DNA from 4 places in the Ruegeria sp. BG11 genome. Region 4 is predicted to be linked to each of the others. Evidence: riboswitches for the same ligand, from Rfam matches in the RefSeq annotation. Region 4 holds a riboswitch; each other region holds the start of a gene.
The links. A riboswitch is a leader RNA that binds a small molecule or an ion and turns the genes downstream of it on or off. The one in region 4 is predicted to bind cobalamin.

Region 1 (4,149 bases), on a different contig from region 4:
GAAGCGTTAGACCTGCAGCAGGTTCTGGCATGGTGTCCGGCGAGTCAGACAGCGGCTTTGGTCGGGTCATCCGGGGTTGGCAAAACAACGCTCGCCAACGGAATGACCGGGCAGGATCAGGCAACAGCCACAATCCGCGAGGATGACGCCCGCGGCCGCCACACCACGACGTCTCGCGCCTTACATCCGATGCAAAATGGCGGTTGGCTGGTCGACACCCCCGGCATGCGCGCCCTGCGCCTGCTCGACGCGCAGGACGGGGTGGACGAAGTGTTCTCGGACATTCTGGAGCTGGCCCAAACCTGCCGGTTCTCGGATTGCCAGCATGAGGCCGAGCCCGGTTGCGCTGTGCAGGCGGCGATTGAAGCAGGCACACTGGATGCAGATCGGTTGGAACGCTGGCGCAAGCTGAGGCGCGAGGATCAGCGCAACTCTGAGACCGTGGCCGAGGCGCGGGCACGCGACAAGGCTTTCGGCAAGATGGTCCGATCTGCGATGCACGGAAAATCCGCGCGGCGCGGCGATTGAAACACGGGCTGAAAAAGGGGCGTCGGTCCGCCGGCGCCCCCCATCAAGCGATCAATCGTGGCCAGAGCACCGCATTTCGGCGGGCAAACACACCGATATGGCCGATCTCCCGAACACCAAACTCTTCCGGTGACAACAGGTGACGGCGTGCTTTTGGACCATAAAGCTCGGCCAACCGCCAAACGGCAGCTTCTGGGACCATCTCATCATCTGTGAAGGCAAAAAGGTCGACGGGAACGTCAGCATCCTGCCACGTAGCTTGCGGCAGTGTGTCTCCGATCTCGGGCAGATAGCTTTGCGGCGCGGTGCACCATTTGCGCCATTGCCAATAGACCTTAGGCGGTAGGTCTGTTCCAAACCCAAGTGCCTTGCCCGGCAAATACCCCAGGCCGCTCACGACCAGAGGCACATGCCCATACCAGAACAACCCGGCCAGAGCGCGGTACGGCCAAGGATGATCGCCCAACTTCACAAGGCCAGAACAGACGCAGATCATGCGATCAATCTTGTCGATATCCGGCTGCACTGGCCCCAGCATCCCTCCAAGCGAATGACCAACTGACCATTGCTGCGACAGCGGGAACCGTCGGCGCATCTCGGCCCGCGCGGCGGGCATGTCCTGCAACGCCCAATCGGCCATCGAAATCTTCGACCGACGCTGTGGGCCCGATTTCGAATGCCCGAATTCCCGGTAGTCGTAGATCAGACAGGCGATATCACGATCCGAGGCCAACCATTGTGCGAAATGCTTGTAGTAGTCTCGCGGAACCCCTGTCGCGCTGTTGACCACCACTACGGTTTCGGGCTGCGCCACGGGCCGGTAGATCCACCCGGACAGGGCACCATCCCCCACCGGGATCTGAACATCTTCGATCAGCACTGTTTGGTTTGCATCCAACATGGGCATCCTCGGTGGAAAACTGAACTGATGAGTTCACATTGCAACTTGACCCCAGACAGCCCATGCAAGTCAACTGCGATCCCGCTTGACCACGCGTCCACTTTGCGGATCGTCTTTCCGCAGCGCAGAAAGTTCAACTTGACTCAGAATGGTTTTGAACGCTAGCGATGGTGTGATGGTTCCCGGCTTTCACAAGAGGTCGGGATGAAAAGGGAACACGGTGCGGTTTTCCCCGACTTACTCGGGACGAACCAAATCCGCGACTGCCCCCGCAACTGTAAGCGGTGAGCGATGTCGAAGAGCCACTGGCCGAAAGGCCGGGAAGGTCGGCAAAGCGATGACCCGCAAGTCAGGAGACCTGCCATCGTCAACATAACCCAAACTCGGGCGGGGTGTCCGGGCAGGCCGTGACAGACCCTATCTGCCCCACCTGATCCCAGCCCCTGTCCACCGCGCGGAGGGCGCAGGATGATCTGGAAGACGAAGACACATAGGTTCTCGGCAACTATCTGCCAACATACCGGCAAGACTTGCCCGGCGCTGGCGCGGCTGGCGCGTTCAATGGTTGACGCACTGGACCAAGCTGGTCCGGCGACCACATCGGACTTTGAAATCGAAGGCAGCAGTGACCTGACCCATTGCTCGGACGGCTGCCACGCCCGGTTTCGGGCCAGCCAATCTCGGGTGCGGGTCTATTGCGGAGCGGATCCTAAGGCCGACAGCGAGACCCTCGATCGCTATGCCGATTTGATGTTCGGTACCGACACGAGCAGCCTGCCTAGCGCAGCGATGACATCCCTGCCCTGCGCCATGCTCGAGGCATCAGTGATTGCGCCGCGCAAAACGACCCCGGCGGAACTGCAACTGTCGGCTTAGGAGTCTGCCAAAGCTCGGGCGGGCAAGGTGGCCCAGTGCTTCTGTGCATCGGTTTCGACCGCGCAGGGGCGTAGCTTGCGCAACCGATCCAGCGCTTGGGTTGGAGCCTCGCCGCATTCGATCATCAACCTCAGCACCACCATGCCAGAGCGACCACATCCGCCCTGACAATGGACAAGCACGCGCCCTCCGCCAGACAAAGCCTGCCGCGCCGCGGCACTAACATCGGGCCATTGCGCATCAACCTCTGACGGTGGCACGCCGAAATCCTGAATCGGCAGATGCACCCAGCGGCTGGCGCGCCCCTGAACGTCGCGGCCAAAATCGCGGGCTCCAAACTGGACCAGCTCGGCCTCGGTTGTCATCGACAGCACGAGGCCCGGCCTCCAATCTCCAATCGTTTCAAGGTCGCCTGCATAGTCGCCGCCCTTTCCCGGCATCGACGTTAGGGCAAGTGTGCCCCCGCCCACTTGCAAAGCATGAATGACCAAATTCGTCATGACAGCATCCCCCCGGAAGCGTTGATCCTGACTTTAGGCTTGATTCACAATCTGAAGAGTGTACCCCTGACGCGCCAGTTTCCAAAACAAAATCGTTCTTCAACTCATGTGGACGCGGGCGGCGCGGGCCTCTACGCTGCAGTGACGTTCCGAATCCGCCAGAGCAGACATGACCGACTCAGACAGCCCCGCCTATCAGGTTCTCGCCCGCAAATATCGCCCGGAAACCTTTGCCGATCTGGTGGGTCAGGATGCGATGGTCCGCACGCTCAAAAACGCATTTGAAGCGGATCGCATCGCGCAAGCCTTTGTCATGACAGGCATTCGCGGAACCGGCAAAACCACGACCGCACGGATCATTGCGAAAGGCATGAACTGTATCGGACCGGACGGAAATGGCGGACCCACGACCGAGCCTTGCGGCCAATGTGAACACTGCGTCGCCATCATGGAAGGTCGCCATGTCGACGTGATTGAGATGGACGCCGCCAGTCGCACCGGCGTGAATGATATTCGCGAGATCATCGACAGTGTTCGCTACCGCGCAGCCTCGGCCCGTTACAAGATCTACATCATCGATGAGGTCCATATGCTGTCGACCAGCGCCTTCAACGCGCTGCTCAAGACGCTTGAGGAACCGCCGGCGCATGTGAAGTTCATCTTCGCCACAACTGAGATTCGCAAGGTTCCCGTCACGGTTCTGTCGCGCTGCCAACGCTTCGACCTGCGCCGGATCGAACCCGAGGATATGATCGGCCTGCTGCGCAAGATCGCTTCTGCGGAGAGTGCTGAGATTGCCGAAGACGCCTTGGCGCTGATCACCCGTGCTGCCGAGGGATCTGCCCGCGACGCCACCTCATTACTGGATCAGGCGATCTCACACGGGGCCGGAGAGACGACGGCAGATCAAGTGCGCGCGATGCTGGGCCTGGCGGATCGTGGCCGGGTTCTGGACCTCATGGACATGATCCTGCGGGGCGATGCGGCAGGGGCGCTGACCGAGCTTGGTGGCCAATATGCCGCAGGAGCTGATCCACTAGCCGTGCTGCGTGATCTGGCCGAAATCACTCATTGGGTTTCGGTCGTGAAGATCACCCCGGACGCAGCCGAAGACCCAACTGTTTCCCCGGATGAGCGCGCCCGGGGCCAGCAGATGGCTGAGGCCCTCCCCATGCGGGTGCTGACTCGGATGTGGCAGATGCTGTTGAAAGCGCTTGAGGAAGTTTCAGCCGCCCCCAACTCTATGATGGCCGCCGAAATGGCGGTGATCCGAATGACTCACGTGGCCGACCTGCCTAGCCCGGAAGAACTGATCAAACGGCTGCAGGATACGCCTCCGCCCCC
Region 2 (4,149 bases), on a different contig from region 4:
GAGGCGGGCGTAGGCGTGGGTGACGCTGCAGGCTTGTTCTGGATGGCGACGCCCATGATCTTGGCAACGTCATCGGCGGGCATGGTGACCTCGGCCACGTGACCGGCGCCGAGGTCGGCAAAGAAGGTATGGGCGACGGCTGTGGTGGGCGTGTAGATGAAGAACCCGTCTGCGTTGGTCGTGGCCCGGCCCAGCTCGACCCCGTTTGGATCGGTCACGACGACCTCGGTATCGGTCGCCATGGTGCCGTTGGAGAAGCCGATTTCCCCTTCGATCGCATCGCCGGACGCAAAGACTCCGGCAATCACCTTATGGGCCAGCGCGGGCAGAGGGGCCGCGCATAGGGCCAGGATGAGCGCAATCTTTCTCATGTGGCGGGCCTTGTCAGGAACAGTTCAGGTTTGACTTTTCGCGCGAGAAGAACGGCAAATCCGGTCAGGACGGCCTCGACTATCATAACCGGGATGTGGGCAAAGAAGACCAGCTTGGCGGCAGGGAGGAATTCGTCCCCTGAAAGGGCCAATGAAATGCCCACCATGACGGTCGTGGCTGCAATGGCAAAGGCACCACCTATGCCACCCCAAATCGCTCCATGGACCGGCGAACCGCGCCCGATCAGGGGGCGGAACAGCAGCCCCGCCAGAACGGCCGGAAAGGCGATGTTAAGCGTATTGATCCCCAGCACCGTAAGCCCGCCGAAGCCGAAAAAGACTGCCTGCAGGAGCAGACCCACAAACAGGGCCGGGAAGGCGGCCCAGCCGAGCAGAAGCCCGGCCAGACCGTTGAGGATCAGATGCACCGACGACGGGCCGATCGGCACGTGGATCAGAGAGGCCACGAAGAAACTGGCCGCCAGCACCCCTGCTGTGGGGATGCGGTCCAGATCCAGCGACCTGAGGCCCATTGCGACCCCACCAGCGGCGGCAACGGCTCCGCCGATGACGACCGGGTTGGATAGGGCTCCGTCGACGATGTGCATCTGTGGTTACTCCATGTCCCAGGCGCGGATCCAGATCACCGCGTCCTGGCTCAGCTCTTTGCCTTCATGTTCGGTTTCAGGACCAGCGCCCAGGGCGGCAAAGCCCCAGTAACCAGCTTTCGGGACACCGAAGGAGAAATAGCCGTTGGCGTCGGAAATGGCCACCACGGCGCCACCGGGCATCGGCGAAACGGTGGGTTCGGAGGAGGCTTGGCTGTCGAAGCTGGGCTTGGCCGCCATGTATTCGATCTCGATCTCAGCGCCGGCAACCGGTTCGCCGTTTGCCAGAACCTGACCGGTGAAGGTCGAGCCTGCGATGATGTTGTAGGGCTTGTTCAGCGGTACGATCTCGGTCGCCAGACCTGCAGGGTTCATCCAGTCGGTCGGCAGTTCGTTGCGGTTCAGGAACGCTTTGGTGATCTGCTGGATATAGATATCCTCGGCCTCTTCGTAATAGGGCTCAGGCACAGTGACCATCACGTAGTCGCCCGAACGCTTAACCGGGACAGAACCTTGAAAGGCCGCGCCTTCGTTCTCGGGGCTCGAAAACCGGATGGGCTCCAGCGTGTCCAGCAGGTCGGTCTTTTCGCCATTGTGGATCACGTAGAATTCCTGCGGCTTTTCCAGATCCATGACATGGCCGTTTTCAAACGGGTGCCAGAAGATCAGCTTGACCGGCACGTCGCCCGGCGCCTCGATCAGCGTGTCGGTGGTGTATTCCAGCAGAAAATGTGCGTGCGCCATCGCTGGAATCGCCAGCGCGGCAGCAGCCGTGCAAAACAGCTTCTTCACAAAGTGTTTCCTTCGTCCTTCGTGCCAACCCCGGCACGTTTCTTGCTTGATATCGGGACAAACGGAGCCATTTACCCAAAATAAGGGCATCGGCCCAATGCACACCCCGGCATCGGTGACACACCCCTTCCGAGGGTGCATGTCCGGCAGGTCTCCTGACTTGCGGGTCAAAGCAACGGGCTGGCCTTCCCGGGTGGAACCCAGTGGCGCATCAGCCCTGCTCACCGCCTACAGTTGCGGGGGCAGTTGCGGCATTGGGTGGATCAGAATTCCCCGCACCGCATTCCCTTTTCTCCGGGCGAACCCGGAACCGGACATGAGGATGCTGATGGCAGAGATTCCCATCACCGGTCAATCTCTATTTAAGACTGTAGCGATAACATCTTGTCGATAGGATCGGATGTTCCTGTTCTGCCCGCTCGGTATTGAAGGCGCGCGTGTAAGCGACGACAAGAGGACGCGCAAGCCTGCACCGCAATCTGGACATCAGAATCAGATGCATGCATCTTGCGCCGCGTCAGACTCCGGCGTAGCGCGCTTGTGTTCGGCGCCCTATTCCCCACAAGCCCCGGAGGCCCAATGTCTGAGATCAAACAAGGCGACACAGTTCGCATCCACTATACCGGCACGCTGCTGGACGAGACCGTGTTTGACAGCTCAGACGGGCGCGATCCGTTAGAGTTCGTTGTTGGTTCGGGCCAGATCATACCCGGCCTGGACAGTGCGATGCCAGGACTGGCGGTTGGTGACAAGAAGCGGGTCGAGATTGCCTGTGTCGACGCCTATGGCCCGATCAACCCGGCGATGCGGCAGGACATCCCGCGTGAGGGTATTCCGGATGATATCCCACTAGAGCCGGGAACCCAGTTGCAGATGCAGACCCCCGATGGTCAGGCGCTGCCGGTAACGGTTGTCGAGGCGAACGAGGCCACGGTGACGCTGGACGCCAATCACCCACTGGCCGGGCAGGACCTGATCTTCGATATTGAGGTTGTCTCGGTGAACTGAAGGCTTGAGGTCTTAGCCCCAAAGCCCGTCAAGCGCTGCACGGACCTGCGGTTGCGTGAAGAACACGAACAACACCAGCAATGTGGTCAGCGTCAAAAGCAGAACACGGGCGCGGGGGCTTAGGAACCCCGTCTTCCGTTTGGTCTGGGTGCCACGCGTATTGCTGGCAAGGATCTGGTCAGTTTTGCTCATGCCCATATCCCTGACGCCGAAAGATGGTCAAATCTTGGCGGCGTCTGGGAAAGATATGGTCACATGAAATCCGGCTGTGGCATTCCAAGCACGTGGAAACCGCCATCCACTCTGATGATCTCGCCCGAGGTGCAAGCCCCCGCATCCGAGGTCAGGTAAACCGCTGTGCCGCCAACGGCCTCTAGCGTAGCGTTCGAGCGCATCGGCGCATTCTGGTCGCAGAACTTGTAGGTCTTGCGCGCACCGCCAATTGCAGCCCCGGCCAGGGTCTTCATCGGACCGGGCGAAATCGCGTTCACGCGGATGCCCTCTGGGCCGAGATCGTTGGCCAGATACCGTGTTGCCGATTCCAGCGCGGCTTTGGCAACGCCCATGACGTTGTAATTCGGAACCACACGATTCGAGCCTTGGTAGGTCAGCGTCAGTAGTGAGCCGCCATTGTCCTTCATCAGCGGATAGGCGCGACGGGCGACCTCGATGAAAGAGTAGGCCGACACATCCATCGAGTGCTTGAAATTGGCCCTTGTGGTGTTCAGAAACCGGCCTGTCAGCTCGTTCTTGTCCGAATAGGCAATCGCGTGAACGACAAAGTCGATGGTTGGCCAGCGTTCGCCCAACTCGCCAAAGGCGCGGTCCAGCGAGGCGTCATCGGTGACATCCGCATCCACCATGAAGTCGCTGCCGAGGCTTTCGGCCAATGGCTGCAGACGCTTCCCGAACGCATCGCCCTGATAGGTGAAGGCCAGTTCAGCCCCTGCTTCATGCATCGCTTTCGAGATACCCCAGGCAATCGACCGGTCATTGGCGACACCCATGATAAGGCCGCGTTTCCTTTTTAGAACTTCCGACATCTCGTTCACCCGTTATACTTTGACAGGATCATGGATCCGTTTGTGCCGCCAAAGCCGAAGCTGTTGGTCATGACCGAATCCAAACCTGCATTTTCAACCACTTGAGTTGCAATTTCACCGGGCTGGATGCCTTCGGCTAGTGTGTCGACATTGATCGACGGTGTTATGAAATCATTGTCCAGCATGAGCAGGCAGAAGATCGCCTCAAGCGCTCCGGCCGCGCCTTGTGCGTGCCCGGTCATCGACTTGGTGGATGAGATGGGCGGCACGTTGCCTTCGCCGAAGATGCGACGCACGGCTTCAACTTCGCCCACATCTCCGACCGGG
Region 3 (4,149 bases), on a different contig from region 4:
AGGCCCCTCCGCGGTCATCGTCACCCGTGGGAGTGAGGGCGCCTCGGGTTATCTGGCCAACGGCACGGTGGTCTCAGTCCCTGTCAAACCGGTGCAAGTTGTGGATACGGTTGGCGCGGGGGACACGTTTAACGCCGGGGTTCTGGCCTCGCTGGAACGCGCTGGCCAACTTGCAAAGCCCGGCTTGAAAGCACTGTCCCCGGATGCGCTACGCGACGCTTTGACCTTGGGTGCAGAGGTGGCTGCCGTAACCGTCTCGCGCGCCGGAGCAAATCCGCCCTGGTCGCATGAATTATAGCCCTACGAAGAGTCCGATATGAAACGATCCGAAATCAACCGTATCAAGACCGAAGCCCAGGCATTCATCAGTTCATTTGGTGCCGTCCTGCCGCCTTTCGCAGATTGGACACCTGAGCAAATGCGCAGCGCCGATGCCGACAGCATCCGCGCCCATGGCCTAGGTTGGGATATCACCGACTACGGTCAAGGCAAGTTTGATGAACTTGGGTTGTTCCTGTTCACCCTGCGCAACGGCAACGTGAACGATCTGAGCCGGGGGCGCGGTATGCTCTATGCCGAAAAGCTGCTGATCTCTCGCGACAAACAGCTGTCGCCGATGCACCGCCATATCGTCAAAGCCGAGGACATCATCAACCGAGGGGGCGGCGATCTGGTTATGGAAATCTATGCCTCGGACCCCGATGGCGGTATCGACCGCGATACCCCGGTCACCGTTCCCAGCGATGCCTGCCCTGTCACCATACAGCCCGGAGAGCATCTGCGCCTGAAGCCAGGTCAGAGCGTGACCTTGATGCCCGGCATCTGGCATGCCTTCTGGGCGGAACGTGGGGATTGCTTGATTGGCGAAGTCTCAACCGTGAATGACGACCGGACGGACAACGTATTCGAAGACCCGATCCCCCGCTTTGCAACAATCGAAGAAGACACGGCCCCGGATTTCCTTTTGGTTGCCGACTACTGACTTCATTTAGAGTTTCGCGCTTGCCTTTTCTGACTGTTTTTGTCAGCTAACGTCTGACCCAGTCAGATTCCGTTGGAATCATCGCCCGGTCCCATTTTTCGACCGAAAGATAACCCTCATGCGAAAATCCCTCGCCGACCTGTTTGCCATGGACGCCGTTGCCAGCCGCCATGGCTGCGCTTTGAAACCGAAGATGAGACAGGCGACCGAGGCCGATCACAGCTTTCCCGTCCGCGCTGCATCGCCGCGTCCTGAAACGCCGGTTGACCCAAACAATCTTCCGCAAAACGTCCACCCTTTGGTCGCACAAGCCCCCAAACCCAATAGGGAACGCGCATGAAACCCTCAGCATTTGACCACACATTGCCCCGCGTCGAATTTGACGGTTTCGAACGCGGTTTGCTGCCTGTCATGCGGCACTTCGTCCTAAGCTTAACACAGCCGAAAACGCAGGCGTGGCAACATGCCTTTTCGGTCGCAACCGAACGCTGGGGGCGCGACCAGGGGCTGGTTCTGGCGCATCTGGTTTTCAAGATCGTCAAGGCCACGCTACACACCCGCCCTATAGGTCTGGCCTGCAACGACCCGCTTTGTTTTGAGACGCGGCACGAGCTGACATGTGACGAATGCGCCCTGTTGCGAATGCTGCATCACATGCGCCGCGACGAAACTCCGGCGGCGCGCGATGCTTTGAACGAATTGACCGGAGGCTACCCGGACGCCCATCTGATACAGGCCGGTTTGACCCTGGCCAGCCAGTTCCCGACAAATGGCGTCGGACCGGGCCAAAGCGCGCGCAGGCCGACCCTACGCGTGGTCCGATAGCGCGATTCCGGCGCTTGACAATAGGAGCGTGAGCAGACTAGCTGCTCTGGATGGTTCCCAACGGCCTGTGCCTGAGGGATGAAAATGGGAATACGGTGCGGCCCGAGGGCCAATGCCGTGACTGCCCCCGCAACTGTAAGCGGAGAGCGACGCCACAGAACCACTGGCCCCTAAGGTCGGGAAGGTTGGCCAAGCAACGACCCGCAAGTCAGGAGACCTGCCATCACAGTTTAACCAACCCGGGGCGGGGTGTCCCGGAAGGAGGCTCGATGGCACATCTGCGTGCTGATGCAACTCATGGCTTTTGCCTTCACTTGACTTTTGTTCAAGTTGGCGCCCCGTGCCATGGCTGATCATTTTGTCCTGATATGCGGCACCTGCAATGGGCCGATCCCCGCACATAAGGCGAAGGAAACGCTGGATAGCCAGCTGCCCGAGGGGTTCTCGACACGCCTGATCGACTGTATGGCCGGGTGCGATCGCCCGATGACGGTCGGGATGCAGGCCAAGGGCAAGGCGCAATATCTGTTTGGCGACATTCAAACCCCCGCCGATCTGAACGCTTTGGTCGAGTTTGCCCATCAATTCCGGGAAAGCGAGGATGGTTGGACCAGCGCCTCGACCCGTCCTTTAGCGCTCTACACCAAAACCCTGTCGCGCATGCCCTGTCTTCCACCGGAGGACACGGTATGAGCTTTCTGATTGCAGAAAATCTGGAATACTACGCCCTGAACGGAGATGTTCTGCTGCGGGACACCTCGTTCACGCTTGAGGAAGGCGCGATATTGGCCGTTGCTGGCCCGAACGGGGCGGGCAAGACGACGCTGCTCAACCTCTTGTGCGGTGTCGCAAAACTGGCGCTGGGCGATGTACGTATTCAGGGTCAAAGCCTGCGGAAACTGTCGTCGCTGGAGCGGGCCCGACGGATTGCCGTTGTCGGCCAGCAGGAAATACCCGACGGGCGGCTGCAACTGCGCGATTATGTGGCCCTTGGACAAATCCCGATCAGGGACGACAAATCCGCCGAAGCTCTTAAAACGGACCTGCAGCGCGTATTAGACACCACCGAACTGTCCCATCTGGCTGGTAAACAGATGGCAAAACTGTCCGGCGGAGAGCGTCAGCGCGCCCATATCGCACGGGCTTTGGCGCAGAACCCCTCGCTGCTGTTTTTGGACGAACCGACCAACCACCTGGATCCGGATGCCAAAGGGCACATGCTGTCTCTGGTGGCCGAGTTGGGTGTGACGGTTGTGATGATCGTCCACGATCTGGTCATGATTCCCGAATTCGCCAGCCACGTCGCCCTGATGAAGAACGCGCAACTGACGGCCTTCGGCCCGGTCGCCGAGGTTCTGACACCAGACCGCGTGCGCGAGACTTTTGGTGTTGACTATCTGTGTTTCCAGCACGAAGGACGCGTGATCCCAGCGCTGGACATCCGAAAACGAAAGCTTTCATCTTAACAGGAGAGATTGATGAAACTGAAACTCTTGTCCGCTGCGGTCCTAAGCGCACTGGCGGGCGGCGCTGCCGCGCAAGAGATCACCGTCGACAATTGCGGTGAACCTCTGGTGTTCGACACCAAGCCCGAGCGGATCGTGGTTCATGACATGAACATGACCGACATGGCGTTTGCGCTGGGTCTTCAGGATAGCATCGTTGGTCTGACCGGCATCACCGGCTGGTATAAAACTAGCCCCGATTTCGACGCGCAGCGCGGCGACATTCCCGAGCTCGCCCCGAAATACCCGACGGTCGAGAACCTCGTCGCGGTTGAACCCGACATGTTCTTCGCCGGTTGGTACTACGGCATGAAACCCGGCGGTGACGTCACCCCCGACACACTGGAGCCCTTTGGCATCAAGACCTTGGTTCTGACCGAAAGCTGCATCCACCTGAACAAAGACCGCCCCGAAGCCAGCATGGATCTGCTGTTTGACGACGTTCTGCGTCTGGGCACCGTCATGCAGGTCGAAGACAAAGCGACCGCGCTGGTCTCGGGCTGGAAAGACCAACTGGCCGCAATCGAGGCCAAAACCGCCGATCTGGAAAAACCCCGTGTCTTCCTGCTGGATGGTCCGGCCGATGCGCCCTTTACCGCAGGCAAATACGCCATTCCCGACGCGATGATCGCAGCAGCGGGCGGCGTCAACGTCACCCATGACATGGACACAAGCTGGGGCCGCACCTCGTGGGAGGCTGTCGCCGCCTCGAACCCCGAATTCCTTGTCCTGCTGGACTACCAAACCGGCAACGGCGCGGCGGATACGTTCAAGTTCCTTCAGGAACATCCGGTGATGTCGCAAACCGATGCGGTCAAAAACGAGCGCTGGATCGGC
Region 4 (4,149 bases):
CCGCCTGACGGCGCGGCTGTCGAATCGTGGATTCTCGGTCGTGGCCCTGTCCGGAGAGCTGACGCAGAGCGAACGTTCGAACGCGTTGCAAGCCATGCGCGACGGACGCGCCCGGGTCTGTGTGGCGACCGATGTGGCCGCGCGCGGCATCGACCTGCCGAATCTTGATCTGGTGATCCATGCGGAACTGCCGAACAGCCATGAAACGCTGCTGCACCGCTCGGGCCGAACCGGACGCGCCGGGCGGAAAGGCGTCAGCGCGCTGGTCATACCGCCTGCATCGTTCAAAAAGGCGCAACGCCTGCTGAAATTCGCCAAGCTGACAGCCGATTGGGGGTCTGCACCCTCGGCCGATGAGGTTCAGGCGCAGGACATGCAGCGGATGTTCAGCTCGGACGACTGGACCGTGGATGTCACCGAGGGCGAAAGCGCACTGGTTGATGATCTGGTCTCGCGCTTTTCACCGCAGCAACTCGCGGCGGCCTATCTGCGTCAATACGGGCGCAAGCATTCCGCCCCGGAGGAGCTGAGCGACGCACAAGATACCGCGCCAAAGCCGAACGTGCCTTTAGGACCGAGCGTGTGGTTTTCGCTGTCGGAGGGACACAACGAGAACGCATCGCCGCGCTATCTGCTGCCCATGTTGTGCAAGGCGGGCAAGATCACCAAAGACGATATCGGCGCGATCCGCATTGCCGACACCGAAAGCTATATCGAGATTCGCGAAAGCAGCGTTGAAGGTTTCCTGAAGGCCATTGGCCCGGAGATGACGGTCGAAGGTACCAAGACCCTGGTGCAACTGGACGCGCCGCCCGCCCTTTCCGGTGGTGGCCGCAAAGGTCCCAAGCGCGACTTCAAAGGCAAGAAGCGCCCCGAACGCCCGGCCCGCGCGGCTGAGCCTCAGCCCGCAAAACCGCGCCGAAAACCGGCCGAGAAGCCAAAACCCGAAACGCGGCCCAAACGAGATGAGGCCCCTTCGGGCGATCAGCAAAAGAAGCCCGCGCGCCGTCCGAAAGGCCCGCCTCCACCCAGAGGCAAGCCAAGCAGCAAGAAAAACCGCGCGCGGGCGGCTGCGATGAAGGGTGGCAACGCGATGCCCAAGCGGAAAAAGTAGACCGCCCTAGCGCCCGCGACAGGTTGTGCAAGCGAAGAAATTTATTTTCTTCGCCACACCATATATTGACAACATGTCGCCACCAGCCCCAATATGGTGTTGCTTCGGTTCTTTCGATTCCTGTTGAAAGCTAAGAGGGAAACCGGTGAAAAACCGGCGCTGCCCCCGCAACTGTAAGCGGAGAGTTCGGCTGAATACGCCACTGAAAGCGTGCTTTTGGGAAGGCCAGTCCGAACATCAATCCGCGAGCCAGGAGACCTGCCGTAAGCAAAGAAAGAGAACCGCGAACGGAGGGTTCGGGGGCGTGTTCAGGGGGCATTTTGCCCGCAGCGTCCTCGGCATTCATTAAAAGGACAGAGGACGACATGAGCATTACCGTATATTCCAAACCCGCATGCGTACAATGCACCGCCACCACCCGCGCGCTGGATGCAAAAGGCATCACCTATGACGTCATCGACCTGACCCAGGACGACAGCGCCATGATCCATGTGACCGAGCTGGGCTATCGTCAGGCCCCTGTCGTTGTGGCGGGCAGTGATCACTGGTCGGGTTTCCGCCCGGACATGATCGCCCAACTGGCCTGAACCATGGCCGCGCCGATCCCGGCGCTGGTCTATTTCTCATCGAAATCCGGAAACACCCACCGCTTTGTCTCGCGGCTGGGCCTGACTTCTTTCCGCATTCCGAATGGAACGGACCCGTTGCCTGACCCCGGACACTCCTACGTGCTGATCAGCCCCACCTATGCCGATGGCGAAGGGCGCGGAGCGGTTCCGAAACAGGTGATCCGGTTTCTGAACGACCCGGACAGACGCGCCGGGATCGTTGGAGTGATCGGCACAGGCAACCGCAATTTCGGTGCGACCTACGCTTTGGCCGGTCGCATCATCGCCCAGAAATGCAACGTACCGCTGCTCTATACGTTTGAGCTGGCCGGAACAGAGACCGACATCGCCCGCGTCCGCGCCGGGCTGGAAAAACTAGGGAGACACCTATGCTCGACAGCAGCGTAAACGAGCAGGACTATCACGCGTTGAACGCGATGCTGAACCTCTACGATGGTGAGGGGAAGATCCGGTTCGATGCCGACCGTATGGCCGCGCGGCAGTATTTCCTGCAGCACGTCAACCAGAACACCGTGTTCTTCCACTCGCTGGATGAAAAGCTGGGATATCTGGTGTCCGAGGGCTACTATGAAGAGGCTGTTCTGGACCAGTATTCCAAGAACTTCATGCGGAAGATCTGGGATGCGGCCTATGCCAAGAAGTTCCGGTTCCCGACCTTTCTGGGCGCATTCAAATATTACACCTCATATACGCTGAAAACCCGTGACGGGCAGCGGTTCCTGGAACGCTATGAAGACCGCGTCGTCATGACCGCGCTGGCGCTGGCGCGCGGCGATGAGGCACTGGCCCTGTCCTTCATGGAAGAAATCCTCGACGGCCGTTTCCAGCCTGCGACGCCCACCTTCCTGAACGCGGGCAAAGCCTCACGCGGGGAGTTGATCTCATGCTTCCTGCTGCGGCTTGAGGACAACATGGAGAGCATCGGGCGCGGCATCAACTCGGCCCTGCAACTGTCCAAACGCGGTGGAGGTGTAGCGCTGCTGCTGACCAACATCCGCGAGCACGGCGCACCGATTAAGGGCATTGAGAACCAATCCTCCGGCGTGATCCCGGTGATGAAACTGCTGGAAGACAGCTTCTCCTACGCCAATCAGCTTGGCGCGCGGCAAGGTGCGGGTGCGGTGTATCTGAACGCGCACCACCCGGACATCATACGCTTCCTCGACACCAAACGCGAAAACGCCGATGAGAAAATCCGTATCAAAACGCTGAGCCTTGGCGTGGTGATCCCCGACATCACTTTCGAGTTGGCGAAGAAAAACGCTGATATGTACCTGTTCTCGCCCCATGACGTAGAAAAGGTCTATGGCGTGCCGTTCTCGGAAATCTCGGTAACCGAGAAATATCACGAGATGGTCGATGACAAGCGCATCCGTAAATCCAAGGTCAATGCGCGTGAATTCTTCCAGACCATCGCCGAGATTCAGTTCGAATCCGGTTACCCCTACGTGATGTTCGAAGACACGGTGAACCGGATGAACCCCATTGCGGGCCGGATCAACATGTCGAACCTGTGTTCCGAGATTTTGCAGGTCAATGAAGCGTCCGAATTTAACGATGACCTCAGCTATGCGCATCTAGGCACGGATATCTCCTGCAACCTCGGCTCGCTGAATATTGCCAAGACGATGGATGGCGGTGATTTGGGCCGCACTGTTGGCGCTGCGATCCGCGCGCTGACGGCGGTGTCCGAAATGTCGGCAATCGACTCGGTGCCGTCGGTGCGTCGGGGCAATGATGAAAGTCACGCGATTGGTCTGGGGCAGATGAACCTGCACGGGTTCCTCGCGCGCGAACATATCCACTATGGCTCGCCTGAGGGTATCGAGTTCACATCCGTGTATTTCGCGACCGTGGCCTATCACGCGATCCGCACCTCCTGCGAACTGGCGCAGGAACGCAAGGCGTCGTTTAAGGGGTTCGAGACCTCCGACTACGCCTCGGGCACATTCTTCGACAAATACACCACCCGTGACTGGCTTCCCGAAAGCGATCGGGTGAAGGCTCTGTTCGATGACATGACCCTGCCCACACGCGACGACTGGGCAGCATTGAAGGCAGATGTGGTGAAACACGGCCTCTATAACCGCAACCTTCAGGCGGTGCCGCCCACCGGTTCGATCAGCTATATCAACAACTCGACCTCTTCGATTCACCCCATCGTCTCGAAGATCGAAATCCGCAAAGAGGGCAAGATCGGCCGCGTCTACTATCCGGCGGCTTTCATGAACAATGACAACCTCGAATACTACCGCGATGCCTATGAGATCGGCCCCGAGGCTCTGATCGACACCTATGCCGCGGCGACCGAGCATGTGGATCAGGGGCTGTCGCTGACCCTGTTCTTCCCGGCCGAGGCCACGACCCGCGATATCAACCGCGCGCAAATCTACGCGTGGAAGAAAG

Region 1: another riboswitch for cobalamin. It lies ahead of ACR0JF_RS14730 (hypothetical protein); the one in region 4 lies ahead of nrdH (glutaredoxin-like protein NrdH).
Region 2: another riboswitch for cobalamin. It lies ahead of ACR0JF_RS09715 (DUF4198 domain-containing protein); the one in region 4 lies ahead of nrdH (glutaredoxin-like protein NrdH).
Region 3: another riboswitch for cobalamin. It lies ahead of ACR0JF_RS06310 (DUF1636 family protein); the one in region 4 lies ahead of nrdH (glutaredoxin-like protein NrdH).

Annotation. Positions count from the first base shown of each region.
Region 1 is NZ_JBQFTH010000008.1:199,816-203,964, reverse strand. It holds gene rsgA (ribosome small subunit-dependent GTPase A) at 1-528, shown strand, start outside; gene ACR0JF_RS14735 (alpha/beta fold hydrolase) at 572-1,429, opposite strand; cobalamin riboswitch at 1,589-1,810, shown strand; gene ACR0JF_RS14730 (hypothetical protein) at 1,898-2,305, shown strand; gene ACR0JF_RS14725 (phosphatase domain-containing protein) at 2,302-2,805, opposite strand; gene ACR0JF_RS14720 (DNA polymerase III subunit gamma/tau) at 2,975-4,149, shown strand, end outside.
Region 2 is NZ_JBQFTH010000005.1:93,392-97,540, forward strand. It holds gene ACR0JF_RS09705 (Ig-like domain-containing protein) at 1-371, opposite strand, end outside; gene cbiM (cobalt transporter CbiM) at 368-979, opposite strand; gene ACR0JF_RS09715 (DUF4198 domain-containing protein) at 986-1,771, opposite strand; cobalamin riboswitch at 1,900-2,101, opposite strand; gene ACR0JF_RS09720 (FKBP-type peptidyl-prolyl cis-trans isomerase) at 2,351-2,779, shown strand; gene ACR0JF_RS09725 (hypothetical protein) at 2,792-2,971, opposite strand; gene ACR0JF_RS09730 (enoyl-ACP reductase FabI) at 3,031-3,822, opposite strand; gene fabB (beta-ketoacyl-ACP synthase I) at 3,828-4,149, opposite strand, start outside.
Region 3 is NZ_JBQFTH010000003.1:41,967-46,115, forward strand. It holds gene ACR0JF_RS06290 (carbohydrate kinase family protein) at 1-298, shown strand, start outside; gene ACR0JF_RS06295 (D-lyxose/D-mannose family sugar isomerase) at 317-982, shown strand; gene ACR0JF_RS06300 (hypothetical protein) at 1,101-1,322, shown strand; gene ACR0JF_RS06305 (hypothetical protein) at 1,319-1,807, shown strand; cobalamin riboswitch at 1,842-2,046, shown strand; gene ACR0JF_RS06310 (DUF1636 family protein) at 2,153-2,500, shown strand; gene ACR0JF_RS06315 (ABC transporter ATP-binding protein) at 2,497-3,273, shown strand; gene ACR0JF_RS06320 (ABC transporter substrate-binding protein) at 3,286-4,149, shown strand, end outside.
Region 4 is NZ_JBQFTH010000010.1:30,238-34,386, forward strand. It holds gene ACR0JF_RS16275 (DEAD/DEAH box helicase) at 1-1,114, shown strand, start outside; cobalamin riboswitch at 1,203-1,394, shown strand; gene nrdH (glutaredoxin-like protein NrdH) at 1,480-1,701, shown strand; gene nrdI (class Ib ribonucleoside-diphosphate reductase assembly flavoprotein NrdI) at 1,717-2,130, shown strand; gene nrdE (class 1b ribonucleoside-diphosphate reductase subunit alpha) at 2,112-4,149, shown strand, end outside.